2 regions of the Pseudomonas sp. TZ252 genome follow, and region 2 is predicted to be linked to the other one. Evidence: predicted binding sites of a transcription regulator. Region 2 holds the regulator's gene; the other holds the start of a gene.

Region 1 (8,485 bases), 1.1 Mb from region 2:
GTCCACCACCGCCTCGCTCCAGCCGTTCTGCTGCATCGCCACCGGCTGGCCGGGCACCGTGCCGTTCACCGGACGGTTGGTCAGGGCCTGTTGCGCCATGGCCTGAGTCAGCCCGTTGAGCTTGGCCGCGAAAGGTTCACCGCGGGGTTCCGCCTTGCTCTCCAGCAGGCTCTCGGAGGCGGCGCTGGCGACGGCCGGCTCGGCGGTCTGCTGCAACTGGGCCTCGAGCGCCTTGCCGTCGACGGCCTTGGTCAAGGAATCCGAGGTCAGGCCGGCAAGGGTATCGCCGAGGTTCGCCTGGCGGGGATCGGCGCTCTTCGCCGGCCCGCCTTTCGCCGTCTGCGCGGCGTCCTGGGCGCCTTGCTCCAGGGCCATGTTCACTGCCGGAACGCCGTTGAGCTTGACCAGGGTCGGGTCGCTGCTGGCTTCGGTCAGGCTGGCAGGAGCACTGCTGGCCGTCGGCACGGCCGGCGGCAGCAAAGTCGCCTGGGTATTCTCGTCGAGCATCGGCACGGCGCCGCCGAGGCCGAGCAGTTGCAGCGGATCGACCGGCGTTTCGACTTTATCTTCGCCGTCGGCCTTGGCCTGGCCGTCGGCCGGCAAAGGCTTGCCGTCTTCGGCAACGGCCGGCTGCCTGGCGGCATCCGTCGGCTGCGCTTCGACGGCGTCCTTGCCGGCGTCCCGTGGCTTGTCCCGCGAACCCTTCGCGGGACCGTCGGCGCGCTCGGCGGGCTTCTTCGCGGTCTCCTTGGCATACATGTCGGAGAAGCTGGAAGTCTTGTCGTTACTGGGCTCAGGCGTTTTCTGCTGGCTCTTCGGCGCAGCGGCCTTGGGCTTTACATCAGGCGTCGGCGGCAACAACACACCAGGGGCGACGGCCATGGGAATTCTCCATTTGCGAAGGGATTGCATCGTGGCTTGCGCAAGGGATGGAGCAAGGTCCGGGCCAACTTCGCCGAGAGCGTCCGTGAAACGCTCGCCAGGGCGCCGCAGCAGGCACGCTCGCTTTGCCCGCAGGTCCCGTCTGGACTACAATCCAGAGCCGCATCCCTCCCGAGGTAGTACCCTGATGTCCTTCGCCGAAAAACTGTCCCGTCTGCAAGCCTTCCTCGATGCCGATGACCTGCACGAAGAAGCGCTGGACTACGTGGCGACCCACGGCTACCTGACCGCCCTCTCCATCTGCCCGGAGCAGGTGCCGGAGCGGGAGTGGATCGACGCCCTGTTCGCCGAACCGCCGCACTACCGCAGCGATGAGGAGCGCCAGGAGATCGAGACTTCCCTCGAGCAGCTCAAGGCGCACATCACCCGCGTGCTGGCCAGCGACGAAGACCTCGAGCTGCCCTGCGACCTCGACCTCGGCGACGAGCCGGACGACTCCGACCTGCGCGGCTGGTGCATCGGCTTCATGGAAGGCGTGTTCCTTCGCGAGGAAGTCTGGTTCGAGCAGGCCGAGGAGGAAGTCAGCGAGCTGCTGCTGCCTATCATGGTCGGCTCCGGCCTGTTCGACGAGCAGCCCGAGTTCGACGAGATCGCCCGCGACCGCCACCTGGTGGACGACATGGTCGCGCAGATTCCCGACCTGCTGACCAACCTGTTCCTGCTCTGCCAGGCGCCGGAAGAAAAGCCCGCCCTGCTCAAGCCGCGCACGCACTAAGGAGCGCCGCGGTGGCGCAGCGGGAAATTCGCCCGAGCGCTCGCGCCTGGGTGCGCTATAGCCTCCAGGCCGTGGGTTTCCTAAGCGTAGCCCTGGGCGTGATCGGCATCTTCCTGCCGGTGCTGCCGACCACGCCTTTCCTGCTCCTCGCGGCGGCCTGCTTCATGCGCAGCTCGCCGCGCTTCTACCACTGGCTGGTTGGCCATCCACGGCTCGGCCCGTGGATCCGCGACTATCTCGACGGCGAAGGCATCCCGCTCAAGGGCAAGGTCTACGCCATCGGCCTGATGTGGGCCAGCATCGCCCTTTCCTGCTACCTGGTCCGACGCCCCTGGGCCCAGGGCTTCATGCTGACCAGCGCGGTACTGGTCAGCATCTATATCCTCCGCCAGAAGACCCGCCCGCCGCACGACGCCTGAAGGCCCGCTCAGGACAGCGCCGGATCGCCCTCGCCCAGCGGCAAGCGGTCGCCGGGCCCGCGCCGCTCAGGGCTCAGCACGGTGAAGCCGAAGGTGTTCCAGCCGTCCGCGCTGTCGACGAACACCGAACCGCCGTGCATGCTCGCCACCGCCTTGACGATGGACAGGCCGAGGCCGTGGTTGGCCTCGCTGTTGCTGCGCGCCGCGTCGACCCGATAGAAGCGTTCGAACAGGTGCCTGCGGTGCTCGTCGGCGATCGGCACGCCGGGGTTGCTCACCGCCACCCGCACTTCGTCGCCGCGCCGCTCGACGCCGACCCGCAGCGTGCCGCCGGCGGCGGTGTGCTGGGCGGCGTTGTACAGCAGGTTGGTCACCGCCCGCTGGAACAGGGCGCGCTCGACCAGCGCGCGGGCCTCGCCACGCACCTCAATGCCGACCCCGGCCTCGTCGAAGATCACCTCGAGGAAATCCACCGTGGTGGCGATCTCGCCGGCCAGCGAGGTTTCCTCGCGCTCGCAGGCCAGGCGTCCCTGGTCGGCGCGGGCGAGGAACAGCATGTCGTTGACGATCGCCCGCAGCCGCTCCAGCTCCTCCAGGTTGGATTGCAGGACCTCTTCGTAATGTTCGCCGCTGCGTTCGCGGGACAACGCCACCTGGGTCTGGCCGATCAGGTTGGTCAATGGCGTGCGCAGCTCGTGGGCGACGTCGGCATTGAACGACTCCAGGCGCACGTAGGCCTGCTCCAGGCGGTCCAGGGCGCCGTTGAACGCTCCCACCAGCTCGCGCAGCTCGGCCGGCAGCGGCGAGAGCTGCAAGCGCTGCGACAACTGCCGCGGGCTGATCCGCCGGGCCTCCTCGGACAGCCGATGCACCGGCCACAGGCCCAGGCGGGCGATCCAGTGGCCAAGCAACGAGGCCAGCAGCACACCGAGGGCGGACAGGCCGAGCAGCCATTTCAGGGTGGAGGTCCGCGCCTCATGGAACGCCGCGCTATCGATGGCGGTGACGTAGGTCAGCCGCGGCCGCCCCTCGCGCGCCGGCAACACGCCGACCCGCGCAGTCAGCGCGTACCGGTGCTCCGGCAACTCCAATTCGTAGCGGCCGGCGCCATCGGCGATCAGCCGCTGCACCGGTTCGCTGAAGCGCCCGTAGTGATAGCGCGGGTCGTCGCTGTCGATCCAGAAACGGATCAGCTCGTACTCCTGGCTCAGGTTGTCCAGCTTGCCCTGCAGGTGCGGCCAGCGCTCGGCCAGGTCGGGATGGTCGAGCATCCGCGAGACCATGTTGAAGCGCACGTCCACCTCGCCCTGCTGCAGGCGCTCGGTCTGGCGGTCGAGGATGCAATAGAGCATGGTGCCGATGAGGGCGAAGATCACCACCGCGGCGCCGGCGAACATTCCCGCCAGGCGGGTCGACAAGGACATGCCCACCTCAGCCCGACTCCGCCAGCGCACGGTTCTCCAGGACGTAGCCCATGCCCCGGATGGTATGCAGCAGCTTGTTCTCGAACGGACCGTCGAGCTTGGCGCGCAGGCGCTTGATCGCCACCTCCACGACATTGGTGTCGGTATCGAAGTTGATGTCCCAGACCAGTTCGGCGATCGCCGTCTTCGACAGGATCTCGCCGCTGCGCTGGGCCAGCACGCAGAGCAGCGCGTACTCCTTGGCAGTCAGCTCCAGACGGGTGTTGCCACGGAAGACCTTGCGGCTGAGCAGGTCGATGGACAGGTCGGCGATGCGCATCTGCGAATGGCTTTCATGGTTGCCGCCGCGCCGGGTCAGGGCCTGCAGGCGGGCGACCAGTTCGAGGAAGGAGAACGGCTTGATCAGGTAGTCGTCGGCGCCCTCGCGCAGCCCGCGCACCCGGTCTTCCACGCGCTCGCGCGCGGTGAGCATGATCACCGGGGTCTGCCGCCGCTCGCGCAACGCCCGCAGAACGCCGTAGCCGTCGACGCCCGGCAGCATCACGTCGAGCACGATCACGTCGTACTCGCCATGGAGCGCCAGGTGGCGACCGTCGATGCCGTTGTCCGCCAGGTCCACGGTGAACCCCTGTTCGCTGAGGCCACGGTTCAGGTAGTCCGCCGTCTTCGCCTCGTCCTCGACAATCAGTACCCGCATCTATCGCCCGATCCTCTGTTCGCCTTCGCATCCCGGGCGGGACGCATGCCTGCCTGCATCCTAGCCACGCGCCGCCGTCCAGGAAAGCCGCGTCCGTTACGCCTCATGTCGCCGTCGCCCCAGCGGTTCCGCCGTCCGAGGTCGTCGTCCCGCGCCGGTGGAACAGCCGCTCCAGGGCCAGGTATACCACCGGCGTGCTGAACAGGGTCAGCACCTGGCTCACCAGCAGCCCGCCGACCACCGCGATGCCCAGAGGCTGGCGCAGCTCGGAACCGGTGCCGAAGCCGATCATCAGGGGTATCGCGCCCAGCAGCGCGGCCAGGGTGGTCATCATGATCGGCCGGAAACGGGTCAGGCAGGCCTGGTAGATCGCCTGCTCCGCGCTCATGCCCTGCTCGCGCTGGGCGACGATGGCGAAGTCGACCATGAGGATGCCGTTCTTCTTGACGATGCCGATCAGCAGCACGATGCCGATCAGCGCCATGATCGAGAAGTCCTGGCCCCAGGCCCAGAGCAGGAACACCGCGCCGATCCCCGCCGAGGGCAGGGTCGAGAGGATCGTCAGCGGATGTACGAAACTCTCGTAGAGCACGCCGAGGATGATGTACACCGCGATCAGCGCGGCGAGGATCAGCAGCGGTTGCGAGGCCAGCGAGCTCTGGAAGGCCTGCGCCGCGCCCTGGAACACGCCGATAATGGTCGAGGGCATGCCGATCTCCTCCTGGGCGCGCTGCACCGCCTGCACCGCCTCGCCGAGGGACACCCCGGCAGCCAGGTTGAAGGACAGGTTGACCGCCGGGAACATGCCGTTGTGGTTGATCTGCAGCGGCCCGGAGCGCGGCGCCGCGACCTTGGCGATGGCCGACAGCGGGACCATCTCGCCGCTCAGCGGGGAGCGCAGGTAGAACCAGTCCAGGCTTTCCGCGCGGCCGCGCTGGCGCGCATCGAGTTCGAGGACCACCTTGTACTGGTTGACCTCGGTCTGGTACTCGCCGACCTGGCGCTGGCCGAAGGCGTCGTAGAGGGTCTGGCTGACATCCTCGGCGCTGAGGCCGAAACGCGCCGCGGCCACCCGGTCGATGTCCAGCGCGGTGACGCTGGCGCCGACCTGCAGGTCGTTGGACACATCCATCAGCCCCGGCACCTGCTTCAGGCGCTCGGTGAGGCGTTGCGCCCAGAGCGCCAGCTGGGTGCTGTCGCTGCTGCGCAGGGCGTACTGGTACTGGGTCCGCGAGGGTCCGGAACTGAGGTTGATGTCCTGCGCCGCGCGCAGGTAGAGCATGATTCCCGGCACCTTCGCCAGTTGCGGGCGCAGCCGGTCGATGAACTCGCCGACCGAGACATCGCGCTCGCCACGGTCCTTGAGGACGATCCAGAAACGTCCGTTGGCCAGGCTCTGGCTACCGCCGGTGACGCCCACCGCATGGTTGTAGCTCTGCACCGCCGGGTCGCTGGCGATGATCTCGGCCAGTTGCCGGTGCTTGGCGACCATGTCGTCGTAGGAGATATCCTCGGCAGCCTGGCTCGTGCCGAAGACGAAGGCGGTGTCCTGCAAGGGGAAGAAACCCTTGGGAATCCCGACGTAGCCGGCCACCGCCACCAGCACGGTAAAGGCGAAGCCGACCAGCATCAGCCGCTGGTGCCCGAGCGCCCAGCGCAGGCCGCGCTCGTATCCGCCGGTCAGCCATTCGGCGAAGCCCTTTCTCGGCGCGTCGGCATGCCGCAATGCCGGCATGAAGCGCGAAGCCAGCATCGGCGCCAGGGTCAGCGAAGCGAGCACCGAGATCAGGATCGCCACCGTCACGCTGACCGCGAATTCGCGGAACAGCCGGCCGACGATCCCGCCCATGAACAGCAGGGGAATGAACGCGGCGATCAGCGAGAAGCTGATGGAAATCACGGTAAAGCCGATCTCCGCCGCGCCCTTGAGCGCCGCCTCGACCTTCGAGGCGCCCGCTTCCAGGTGTCGGTGGATGTTCTCCACGACCACGATGGCGTCGTCGACGATGAAGCCGACGGCGATGATCAGCGCCACCAGGGTCAGGTTGTTGAGGGTGAAGCCGAGCACGTACATCGCCGCGAAGCTGGCGCTCAGGGACACCGCCAGCACCGTGGCGACGATCAGGGTCGCCGACAGCTGGCGGAGGAACAGGCCCATCACCAGCACCACCAGGCCAATGGTCAGCAGCAGGGTCAGTTCGACCTCGTGCAGCGACGAGCGGATGGTCCGGGTGCGATCGTTGAGCACGTCTACCTCGATGGTCGCCGGGAGCATCTCGCGCAGGCGCGGCAATGCGGCCTGGATCGCGTCGGCGGTATCGACGATGTTCGCCCCAGGCTGGCGGAGGATCACCAGTGCCACCCCGGGCACACCGTTCGGCCAGGCCTGCACGTAGTCGTCCTCGGGCGCCGAGACGATCCGCGCCACGTCCTTGAGGAACACCGGCGCGCCCTGGCGGTAGGCGACCACCAGGTCGTCATAGTCGCTGGCGTTGAACAACTGGTCGTTGGCCGCGAGGGTCGACACCCGCCCCTCGCCGTAGAGCGCGCCCTTGGCCAGGTTGACGCTGGCCGACTGCAACGACTGGCGCAGGTCGGCCAGGGTCAGCTGGTAGGCGGCGAGCTTTTCCGGCTGGGCCTGGATGCGGATCGCCGGGCGCTGCTGGCCGACCACGAAGATCTGCCCCACGCCGTTCACCTGGCTGAGCTGGCGGGCGAGGATGGTCTCGGCGTAATCGCTGAGTTCGATCAGCGGCATCATCTCCGAGTTGACCCGCAGGATCATGATCGGGCTGTCCGCCGGGTTGACCTTGCGCCAGGTCGGCAGGTTCGGCATGTCCACCGGCAGCCGCCCCGCCGCGGCGTTGATCGCCGCCTGGACCTCCTGGGCGGCGACGTCGATGCTCTTGTCGAGGCTGAACTGCAGGGTCAGGGTGGTGGTGCCCAGGGCGCTGCTGGAAGTCATCTCGGTGATCCCGGGAATCGCGCTGAACTGCACTTCCAAGGGGGTGGCCACCGACGAGGCCATGGTTTCCGGGCTACCGCCGGGCAGCAAGGCGTTGATCTGGATGGTCGGGAAGTCCGCCTCCGGCAACGGCGCCACACCGAGCCGGAGGAACGCCAGCAGCCCCAGCAGCAGCGAGGCCAGGGTCAGCAGCGCGGTGGCGATCGGGTGCCGTACGCACCAGCCGGAAATCCCGGCGCGCGGCGTCACGGCTGCCGCTCCGCCGCCTGAGCCAGGCTCGGGCGCGGCTCCTGGATATCGACCAGGGCGCCGGGCATCAGCCGCGAGTGGCCGTCCACCACCACCTGGTCACCGCTGGCCAGGCCTTCCACCACACTGAGGCCGTCGATGTCCTGGAGCACCCGCACCGGCACCGCCTCGACCCGGTCGGCGGCGACCCGGTAGACGAAATTACCCTCCAGGCCGCGGCGCACCGCCTTGCTCGACAGCACCAACTGGTCGCGCCGGACCCCGGTGTGCAGGCTCACCGCGACGAACTGCCCGGGCCAGAGCCGGGCCTGGCGGTTATCGAAGGAGGCGCGCACGCGGATGGTACCGGTGGAACTGTCGATCTGGTTGTCGATGGTCAGCAACCGGCCCTCGCCCAGCGCGCTCCCGCCGTCGCGGCTGTAGGCGCGCACCGCCGCCTCGCCGCCGAGCAGCGCCTGCAACTGGGGCAACTGTTCCTGTTGCAGGGAGAAGACTACGGAGATCGGTGCGATCTGGGTCACGCTGAACAGGCCGAGACTGTCGCCGACCCGCACCAGGTTGCCGACATCGACGTTGCGGATACCGACCTTGCCGGATACCGGCGAGGTGATCCGGGTGTAGGACAGGCGCACCCGCTCGGCGTTGATGGTGGCATCGTTGGCCTTCAGGGTCGCGCGCAACTGGTCGACCGTCGCCTGCTGCTGGTCCAGCAGTTGGCGTGACACCGCACGCTCGGCATACAGGCTGCGGTAGCGTTGCAGGTCCTGCTCGGCGGATTTCAGCTGGGCCTGGTTGCTCGCCCTGGAGGCCTGCGCCTGCTCCAGCGCGGCGACGACGGCGCGGTCATCGATGGTCGCCAGCAACTCGCCCGCCTCGACCATCTGCCCTTCGCTCACCAGCAGGCGGGTCAACTGGCCGTCGATCTGGGTGCGGATCACCACGTTGTGCAACGAAGTCACCGTGCCGATGCCGCTGACCTGTTGCTCGACGTCGCGCCGCTCCACCCGCGCCACGTTCACCGGGACCCTGGCCGGCGCGGGCGCCGCCTTCGCCCCGGCGTCGCCGCCGAGCCAT
Region 2 (8,485 bases):
CAACCGGAGGAGACCGCAGAATACCTGTGCGCCTGCCACGAGCGCCTGTTGCGGGTCAGCGCCGACCAGAAGCTGCCGCTGGCCCTGCGCCAGGCGGCCCAGCATCACAGCCGGCGCACCTATGTCGAACTGCTGTCGTTCATCGGCGAACACGGTGCCTATCCGCGCACCGAGCGCCTGCTCAAGGGACCGCCGAACGCGGAGGTCCGACCCGAGTTCCTCGCTCCGCCCCCCTCACTTCGCTATCACTGACGGAGAGTTTCCATGCCCCACGCCTTGCCGCCCTTGCCTTACGCCTACGATGCCCTGGAACCGCACATCGATGCGCTGACCATGGAGATCCACCACAGCAAGCACCACCAGACCTATGTGAACAACCTGAACGCCGCGCTGGAAGGCACGCCCTATGCCGAGCAGCCGGTGGAAAGTCTGCTGCGGCAACTGGCTGGTCTGCCGGAGAAGCTGCGCACCCCGGTTGTCAACAATGGCGGTGGGCATGCCAACCACTCGCTGTTCTGGACCGTGATGTCGCCCCAGGGCGGTGGCCGTCCCGATGGCGACCTGGGGCGGGCCATCGATGAGCAGCTCGGGGGCTTCGAGGCGTTCAAGGATGCGTTCACCAAGGCTGCGCTGACCCGCTTCGGCAGCGGCTGGGCCTGGCTCAGCGTGACTCCCCAGGGCAGCTTGCTGGTGGAGAGCAGCGGCAACCAGGACAGCCCGCTGATGAACGGCAATACGCCGATCCTCGGCCTGGACGTATGGGAGCATGCCTATTACCTGAAGTACCAGAACCGCCGCCCGGAATACATCGGCGCTTTCTACAACGTGATCGACTGGCGGGAGGTCGCGCGTCGCTATGCGCAAGCCCTGGCCTAGTGTTACCCGTGATGCGAGATGGCTGGCCGGCAGCCTGGCGGTGCGGCGATGAAGGCGTTGCTCCATGGCATCGCCGAAGGTAACGGGCGGACGCTGCGCAACCTACTGGGCCTGCTGATCTTCATCGGCGGCGGCTACCTGCTCGGCCGCCACGCGCTGTTGCTGGCCGAACTCAACCTGCCGGCGCCCATCGTGCTGGCATTGAAAGGCGGCCTGCTCTGTGCCTTCGGTACCGCTCTCGGGGCGATGCCGGTGCTGGTGGTGAAGACCATGCCGGCGCGCCTGTCGGATGCGCTGCTGGGCTTCGGTGCCGGCGTGATGCTCTCGGCGACGGCCTTCTCGCTGATCATGCCGGCGCTATCCGCGGCCGGCGACCTCGGCTACTCGAAGTTCGGCGCGGGGTTCCTGGTCAGCTTCGGCCTGGCGGTCGGCGTGATGGGGCTGTTCATCCTCGGCCGGCTGATGCCGGACGTCCATCCCGGTTGCGAGGGCGCGCCACTGTCCGGTGGCATTCCCCCGCGCATCCTGCTGTTCGTCACGGCCATCGTCCTGCACAACATCCCCGAAGGCATGGCGGTTGGCGTGTCGGCCGGTGCCGGCCTGGACGAGGCCAACGGCCTCGCCCTGGGCATCGCTCTGCAGGATGTGCCGGAAGGTCTGGTGGTGGCGCTGGTGCTGGCCGGAGTCGGTATGTCGCGTTTCAAGGCGATGCTGGTCGGTGCCGCGTCGGGCCTGGTCGAGCCGCTGTTCGCGGTGCTCTGCGCCTGGCTGGTCGGCCTCTCCGCGCTGCTCCTGCCCTGGGGGCTGGCCGCCGCGGCGGGAGCGATGCTCTTCGTGGTCACCCACGAGATCATTCCCGAGTCCCACCGCCAGGGACATGCCGCCGAGGCTACGCTGGGCCTGGTGTTCGGTTTCTGCCTGATGATGGTGCTGGATACCGCGCTGGGCTAGGGGATTCATCCGACGCGCGCTGAATTGACGCCGGCCGCAATCGCCGGAAAGGAAAAGCCGCCAGTTGGCGGCTTTTTCGCTGTCGCTGGGAAGAGCCTACTCGCCCTCGTCGAACCTGTTGTTGATCAGTTCGACCAGCGCGTTCAACGCCTCGTCTTCCTGTTCGCCTTCGGTATGCAGGTGCAGGTTGGTGCCCTTGCCGGCAGCCAGCATCATCACGGCCATGATGCTCTTGCCGTCGACGCAGCTTTCAGGATTGCGGCCGACCCGGACCTGGCAAGGGTAGCGCCCCGCGACGCCGACGAACTTGGCGGCCGCGCGGGCGTGCAGACCGAGCTTGTTGATGATGGTGATCTCGAGGGCGGGCATCTTGGGGAGTCTGTCCTTCTTGTTATGGGCTAGCTGCTGAGATCGCGGTGGCGAATCTGCACGTTCTTCAGGGAATCCCTGAGTGCAGCGCCAATCCGCTCGGCGAGGTAGACCGAACGATGGTGCCCGCCGGTACAGCCTATCGCAACTGTTACATATGAGCGGTTACTGGCGGCGAAGCGCGGCAGCCATTTGTTCAGGTAGCCGACGATGTCCTGGTACATTTCCTCGACGTCCGGCTGGGCGGCCAGATACTCGCGGACTTCCGGCTCCAGCCCCGAATGATCGCGCAACTCGGGCTTCCAGTAGGGGTTCGGCAGGCAGCGCACATCGAACACCAGGTCGGCGTCGACTGGCATGCCGCGCTTGAAGCCAAAGGATTCGACGAGGAACGCGGTGCCGGGCTCCGGCTTGTTCAACAGGCGCAGTTTGATGGTGTCGCGCAGCTGATAGAGGTTGAGGCTGGTGGTGTCCAGCTTCAGGTCGGCGAGGTCGGCGATCGGTCCGAGCAATTGGCTCTCGTCGCCAATCGCCTCCGCCAGCGAACGGGTGTCGGTGGTCAGCGGGTGGCGCCGGCGGGTTTCCGAGAATCGTTTGAGCAGCGTCTCGTCGTCGGCGTCGAGATACAGCACATCGCAGTTGATGTGGTTGTCCCGCACTTCCTGCAACAGTTCGGGGAAGCGCTGCAACTGGCTGGGCAGGTTGCGGGCGTCGATCGACACCGCCACCTGTGGCTGCAGTAGCTCCGTGTGCAACAGGGCGCGCTGCGCCAGGTCGGGAAGCAGGCTGGCGGGAAGGTTGTCGATGCAATAGAAGCCGTTGTCTTCGAGGACGTTCAGGGCGGTGCTCTTGCCCGAGCCCGAGCGGCCACTGACGATGATCAGGCGCATGTCATTGCCCGTTCTGTACGTCTACCACGATCTGATAAAGCGCTTCGGCGGTGGGAGCGCTGCGCAGGCGGTCGCGTACGTCGGCACGGTCGAGCATGGCGGCGATCTGCCGGAGCAGTTCGAGATGTTCTTCGGTCGCGGCCTCCGGTACCAGCAGGACGAAGAGCAGGTCGACCGGCGCGCCGTCCAGCGCGTCGAAGTCCACGGGAGCATCCAGGTGCAGCACGGCGCTGATGGGGCTCTGGCAGCCAGACAGGCGGCAGTGCGGAATGGCGATGCCATTGCCGAAGCCGGTGGAACCGAGTTTTTCCCGGGCCACCAGGTTTTCGAAGATGGTCTGGGCGTCGAACTCCGGCAGCTCCCTGGCTACCAGGTTGGCGATTTGTTCGAGTACGCGTTTCTTGCTGCCGCCCGGCACGTTCACGAGGGAACGGCCGGGGGTCAGGATTTGCTCAAGTCGGATCATAGGGGAGGGGAGATCAGCGGGCGCCTACGCCTTGCTGCCGTTCGAGATACTTCTCTTTGTGTTTGATCAGTTGACGGTCGAGTTTGTCGATCAGCAGGTCGATGGCCGCGTACATGTCCTCATGTTCCGCATTGGCTACGATCTCGCCACCGGCGATGCGCAGGGTGGCTTCGATCTTCTGCTTCAGTTTCTCGACCTCCATGATCACCTGAACATTGGTGATCTTGTCGAAATGGCGCTCCAGACGGCTCAGTTTCTCGCCGACATAGTCGCGCAGGGCGTCGGTCACATCCAGTTGATGGCCACTGATGTTGACTTGCATACCGCGTTCTCCTTGTTGCCCGTGTGTAAGTGGCAGGTTAGCAACCTGCCTCCGGAACACCTTGGCGTGGATCAACGTCACACCAGTCGCTTGCGCTCGCTCGAAGGGGCTATGCCCAGGGATTCGCGGTATTTGGCGACGGTGCGGCGAGCCACTTGAATGCCCTGTGCCTCCAGTAAACCAGCGATCTTGCTGTCGCTCAATGGCTTTTTCGCATTTTCCGCGGCCACCAGTTTCTTGATGATCGCGCGGATCGCGGTGGACGAGCATTCCCCGCCTTCGGCGGTACTGACGTGACTTGAAAAGAAATATTTCAGCTCGAAAATGCCGCGCGGCGTATGCATGTATTTCTGCGTGGTGACCCGCGAAATGGTCGATTCGTGCATGCCCACCGCTTCGGCGATGTCGTGCAGGACCAGCGGCTTCATGGCTTCTTCGCCGTAGTCGAGGAAACCGCGCTGGTGCTCGACGATCTGGGTGGCGACCTTCATCAGCGTTTCGTTGCGGCTCTGCAGGCTCTTGATGAACCAGCGGGCTTCCTGCAACTGGTTGCGCATGAAGGTATTGTCGGCGCTGCTGTCGGCGCGGCGGACCATGCCGGCGTAGGTGGCGTTGACGCGCAGGCGTGGCATCGCCTCCTGGTTCAGCTCGACCAGCCAGCGCTCGTTGTCCTTGCGCACGATGACGTCGGGGACGATGTATTCGGCTTCGCTCGATTCGATCTGCGAACCGGGCCGGGGATGCAGGCACTGGATCAGCTCGATGACCTGGCGCAGTTCGTCTTCCTTGAGCTTCATGCGCCGCATCAATTGGCTGTAGTCGCGGCCGCCGAGCAGGTCGAGGTAGTCGGATACCAGGCGCAGCGCTTCGTTCAGCCAGGGCGTGGTGGACGGCAACTGGCGCAGTTGCAGCAGCAGGCACTCGCGCAGGTTGCGGGCGCCGATGCCGGCGGGTTCCAGTTGCTGGATGCGGCGCAGCACGACTTCCACTTCGTCGAGCTCGACGTCCAGTTCCGGATCGATGGCGGCGAGGATTTCTTCGAGGGACTCTTCGAGGTAGCCATCGTTGTTGATGCTATCGATGATGGTCACCGCGATCATCCGATCGGTGTCCGACATCGGTGCCAGGTTGACCTGCCAGAGCAGGTGGCTGTGCAGGCTCTCGCCGCTGCTGGTGCGCGCGGTGAAGTCCCACTCGTCATCGTCGTTGCTGGGCAGGCTGCTGGCGCTGGTCTGGTAGATGTCTTCCCAGGCGGTATCCACCGGCAACTCGCTGGGTATGCGTTCGCTCCACTGGTCGTCGTCGAGGCTTTCGACGCTGGGCGTGGCGCTTTCCTGGAGAGGGCTCTCCTGGGGCGCGCTGGCCGCCTGTTCGGCGCCATCGGCGAGAGGGTCGCTGTTGTCGAAATCGTCGCCGTCTTCCTGGCGTTCGAGCATGGGATTGGATTCCAGCGCTTCCTGGATTTCCTGCTGGAGGTCCAGGGTGGATAGCTGGAGGAGGCGTATGGCCTGTTGCAGCTGCGGCGTCATCGTCAGCTGCTGGCCCATCTTGAGGACTAGCGATGGTTTCATGGCTGAGGGCTTAGTACCTTATTCGCTGGTACCGGATGGCACCATCCACTACTACGGGTGCCGAGGTGGCGGCACCGCCAGGAAGCAAATTATATGCCTGAATTTTCGTACTTTGCCTAGGGTTGCTCTGAATAAATCATCCGCTCCAGGCGGCACTCGTGGTTGCGAAACCGCGGGCGAGCGGAACCGCTCCGGCGAGGCCGGAGGGCGCGCTAGGAGATTTCTTCAGAGGCGGAACTCGTGCCCCAGGTAGACTTCCTTGACCAGGTCGTTGGCGAGGATGCTCTCGGCATCCCCTTCCGCGATCAACTGCCCATCATTGACGATATACGCCGTTTCACAGATGTCCAGGGTCTCGCGGACGTTGTGGTCGGTGATGAGGATGCCGATACCCTTCGCCTTGAGGTGATGGATGATCTGCTTGATGTCGCCGACCGAGATCGGGTCCACGCCGGCGAAGGGCTCGTCGAGGAGGATGAATTTCGGCGCGCTGGCCAGGGCGCGGGCGATTTCCACCCGGCGTCGTTCGCCGCCGGACAGGCTCATGCCGAGGTTGTCGCGGATGTGGTGGATGTGGAATTCCTGCAGCAGGCCTTCCAGGGCTTCCTTGCGACCGTTGCGATCGAGGTCGCTGCGGGTCTCGAGGATCGCCATGATGTTGTCGGATACCGACAGCTTGCGGAAGATCGAGGCTTCCTGCGGCAGGTAGCCGATGCCGGCCCGGGCGCGCCCGTGCATCGGCAGGTGGGTGACGTTCTGCTCGTCGATGCGGACCACGCCCTGGTCGGCCTGGACCAGGCCGACGATCATGTAGAAGCAGGTGGTCTTGCCGGCACCGTTCGGACCGAGCAGGCCGACGATCTGCCCGCTATCGATGGACATGCTGACGTCGCGGACGACTTGCCGGCCTTTATAGCTTTTGGCCAGGTGCTGGGCTTTGAGCGTTGCCATTACTGGGCCTTTTTCTTCGGCTGGATGACCATGTCGATGCGCGGGCGCGGGCTGGTCACCTGGGAGCCGGTGGCACGACCCGCGTTGACGATCTGGCGCTGGGTGTCGTAGACGATCTTCTCGCCTTCGAAGGTGTTGCCTTCCTGGATCACCTTGGCCTGGTCGATCAGCACGACCCGGTTCTGCGTGACGAAGTACTGGATGGTCAGGCCATAGGCCTTGGTCACGTCCTTGTCCGGAGCGGGTTTCTGCTCGTAGTAGGCAGGCTTGCCGACTGAGGTCACGACCTCGATGTCGCCGTTCTTGTCCTGCTTCAGGGTCACGGTGTTGCCGGTCAGCTTGGTGCTGCCCTGGGTCACCACGACGTCGCCGCGGTAGACCGCGACGCCCTGCTTGTCGTCCAGTTCGGCGCTGTCGGCCTGGACGCGGATCGGTTGTTCGCGGTCCGAAGGCAGGGCCAAGGCCATGGAGCTGCCGAGGGCGGCAGTCAGACCGAAAATAAGGGGGAGGGTATTAACGAACCTCATGCTGACCTCTTACGTTGGACAGCAGGTGCATCCGGCTGTCTTTCAGATACGCTTTCATTCCAACAGCCGTCGTCACTCCATTGGCCGCGTCGATTTTAACGGCTTGCTCGGTCTGTGCATAATTCTTGTCGGGGAATACGGTCAGCCGAGTGGTGGTCAGGATGCTTGGTTGGCCCTTGGCATCGGTACGTGCGACGCGCACGTCGTCGATGAGTTCGACCTCCTTGCCTTTCGGTCCGACTTCGGCGCGGGCGCTCTGGATGTGCCAGGGTTGCACGTTGCCACGGAAGAGCAGCAGGTCGGGGGTGGTGACGAAAGTGATGTCCGTGGCTTTCTGGTGCTCCAGCTTCACCGCGGTCATCTCGTAGTCGAGGCTGCCGTCCTCCTGGTACTGGAGGCTATGGGCATTCTCGGCATAGTAGTCGATGGTATTGTCCTGGCCGGGACGGGTCGGCTGTTCGTTGAACAGCTCGAGCCCGACGTTCCAGTAGTAGCCCGCGACGATCAGCAACAGGGCGATCAGGGCGAGCAGCAGTTTCTGGCGTAGTGTCTTCGGCATGGTCGGCTCTACAGATAGGCGCTCTGGGCGGCTTCGAGCGTACCCTGGGCGCGCATGATCAGTTCGCAGAACTCGCGGGCGGCGCCTTCGCCGCCGCGGGCCGCGGTGACGCCATGGGCATGCTGGCGCACGAACGGGTCGGCACTGGCTACCGCCATGCCCAGGCCGACGCGGCGGATCACCGGCAGATCGGGCAGGTCGTCGCCAAGGTAGGCGACTTGCTCATAGCCTAGTCCGAGTTCGCCGAGAAGTTCGTCGAGGACGGCGAGCTTGTCTTCCCGGCCCTGATAGAGATGCTGGATGCCCAGGTTGCGCGCGCGCCGTTCGACCACCGGAGTGTCGCGGCCGGTGATGATGGCGGTGCGCACGCCGGAGGCGATGAGCATCTTGATGCCATGTCCGTCCAGGGTGTTGAAGGTCTTGAACTCGCTGCCGTCGACGAGGAAATACAGCTTGCCGTCGGTCAGCACGCCGTCGACGTCGAAAATCGCCAGGCGTATCCGGCTGGCCCGGACCGGGAGTTCCGCGGCCGAATGGGTATCGCTCATTACATCACTCCTGCGCGCAACAGGTCGTGCATGTTCAGGGCGCCGACCGGACGGTCGTCCGCGTCGACCACCACCAGTGCGCCGATCTTGTTGTCTTCCATGATCTTCAGGGCTTCCGCGGCGAGGATCTCGGCGCGGACGGTCTTGCCGTGGACGGTCATCACCTGGTCGATGGTGACCTGGCGGACGTCGATGCCCCGATCCAGGGCGCGACGCAGGTCGCCATCGGTGAAAATGCCGGCAAGCTTGCCATGTTCGTCGAGCACTACGGTCATGCCCAGGCCCTTGCGGGTCATTTCCATCAGCGCGCCGGTCAGCGAGGTGCCGAGCAGCACCTGCGGCAGCCCTTCGCCAACGTGCATGACGTCTTCCACCTTCAGCAGCAGTCGGCGGCCCAGCGCACCGCCCGGGTGCGAGAAGGCGAAGTCTTCCGCGGTAAAGCCGCGGGCTTCGAG

The links. Region 2 encodes sigma-54, which starts transcription at its own class of promoters, with help from an activator protein. Its sites were predicted from a motif close to ANTGGCATNNANNTTGCTNT; they were not measured.
Region 1: the regulator sigma-54 is predicted to act here: its motif matches at 932-951, upstream of ACYAF3_RS00360 (flagellar hook-length control protein FliK).

The regions. Positions count from the first base shown of each region.
Region 1 is NZ_CM148566.1:70,441-78,925, forward strand. Features, by position in the region: gene ACYAF3_RS00360 (flagellar hook-length control protein FliK) at 1-882, opposite strand, end outside; gene ACYAF3_RS00365 (UPF0149 family protein) at 1,070-1,657, shown strand; gene ACYAF3_RS00370 (YbaN family protein) at 1,669-2,076, shown strand; gene ACYAF3_RS00375 (sensor histidine kinase) at 2,085-3,530, opposite strand; gene ACYAF3_RS00380 (heavy metal response regulator transcription factor) at 3,508-4,197, opposite strand; gene mexN (multidrug efflux RND transporter permease subunit MexN) at 4,301-7,411, opposite strand; gene mexM (multidrug efflux RND transporter periplasmic adaptor subunit MexM) at 7,408-8,485, opposite strand, start outside.
Region 2 is NZ_CM148566.1:1,174,015-1,182,499, reverse strand. Features, by position in the region: gene ACYAF3_RS05515 (hypothetical protein) at 1-252, shown strand, start outside; gene ACYAF3_RS05510 (superoxide dismutase) at 265-876, shown strand; gene ACYAF3_RS05505 (ZIP family metal transporter) at 895-1,827, shown strand; gene ACYAF3_RS05500 (HPr family phosphocarrier protein) at 1,924-2,196, opposite strand; gene rapZ (RNase adapter RapZ) at 2,226-3,086, opposite strand; gene ptsN (PTS IIA-like nitrogen regulatory protein PtsN) at 3,088-3,552, opposite strand; gene hpf (ribosome hibernation-promoting factor, HPF/YfiA family) at 3,566-3,874, opposite strand; gene ACYAF3_RS05480 (RNA polymerase factor sigma-54) at 3,952-5,445, opposite strand; gene lptB (LPS export ABC transporter ATP-binding protein) at 5,671-6,396, opposite strand; gene lptA (lipopolysaccharide transport periplasmic protein LptA) at 6,396-6,923, opposite strand; gene lptC (LPS export ABC transporter periplasmic protein LptC) at 6,910-7,482, opposite strand; gene ACYAF3_RS05460 (KdsC family phosphatase) at 7,491-8,030, opposite strand; gene kdsD (arabinose-5-phosphate isomerase KdsD) at 8,030-8,485, opposite strand, start outside.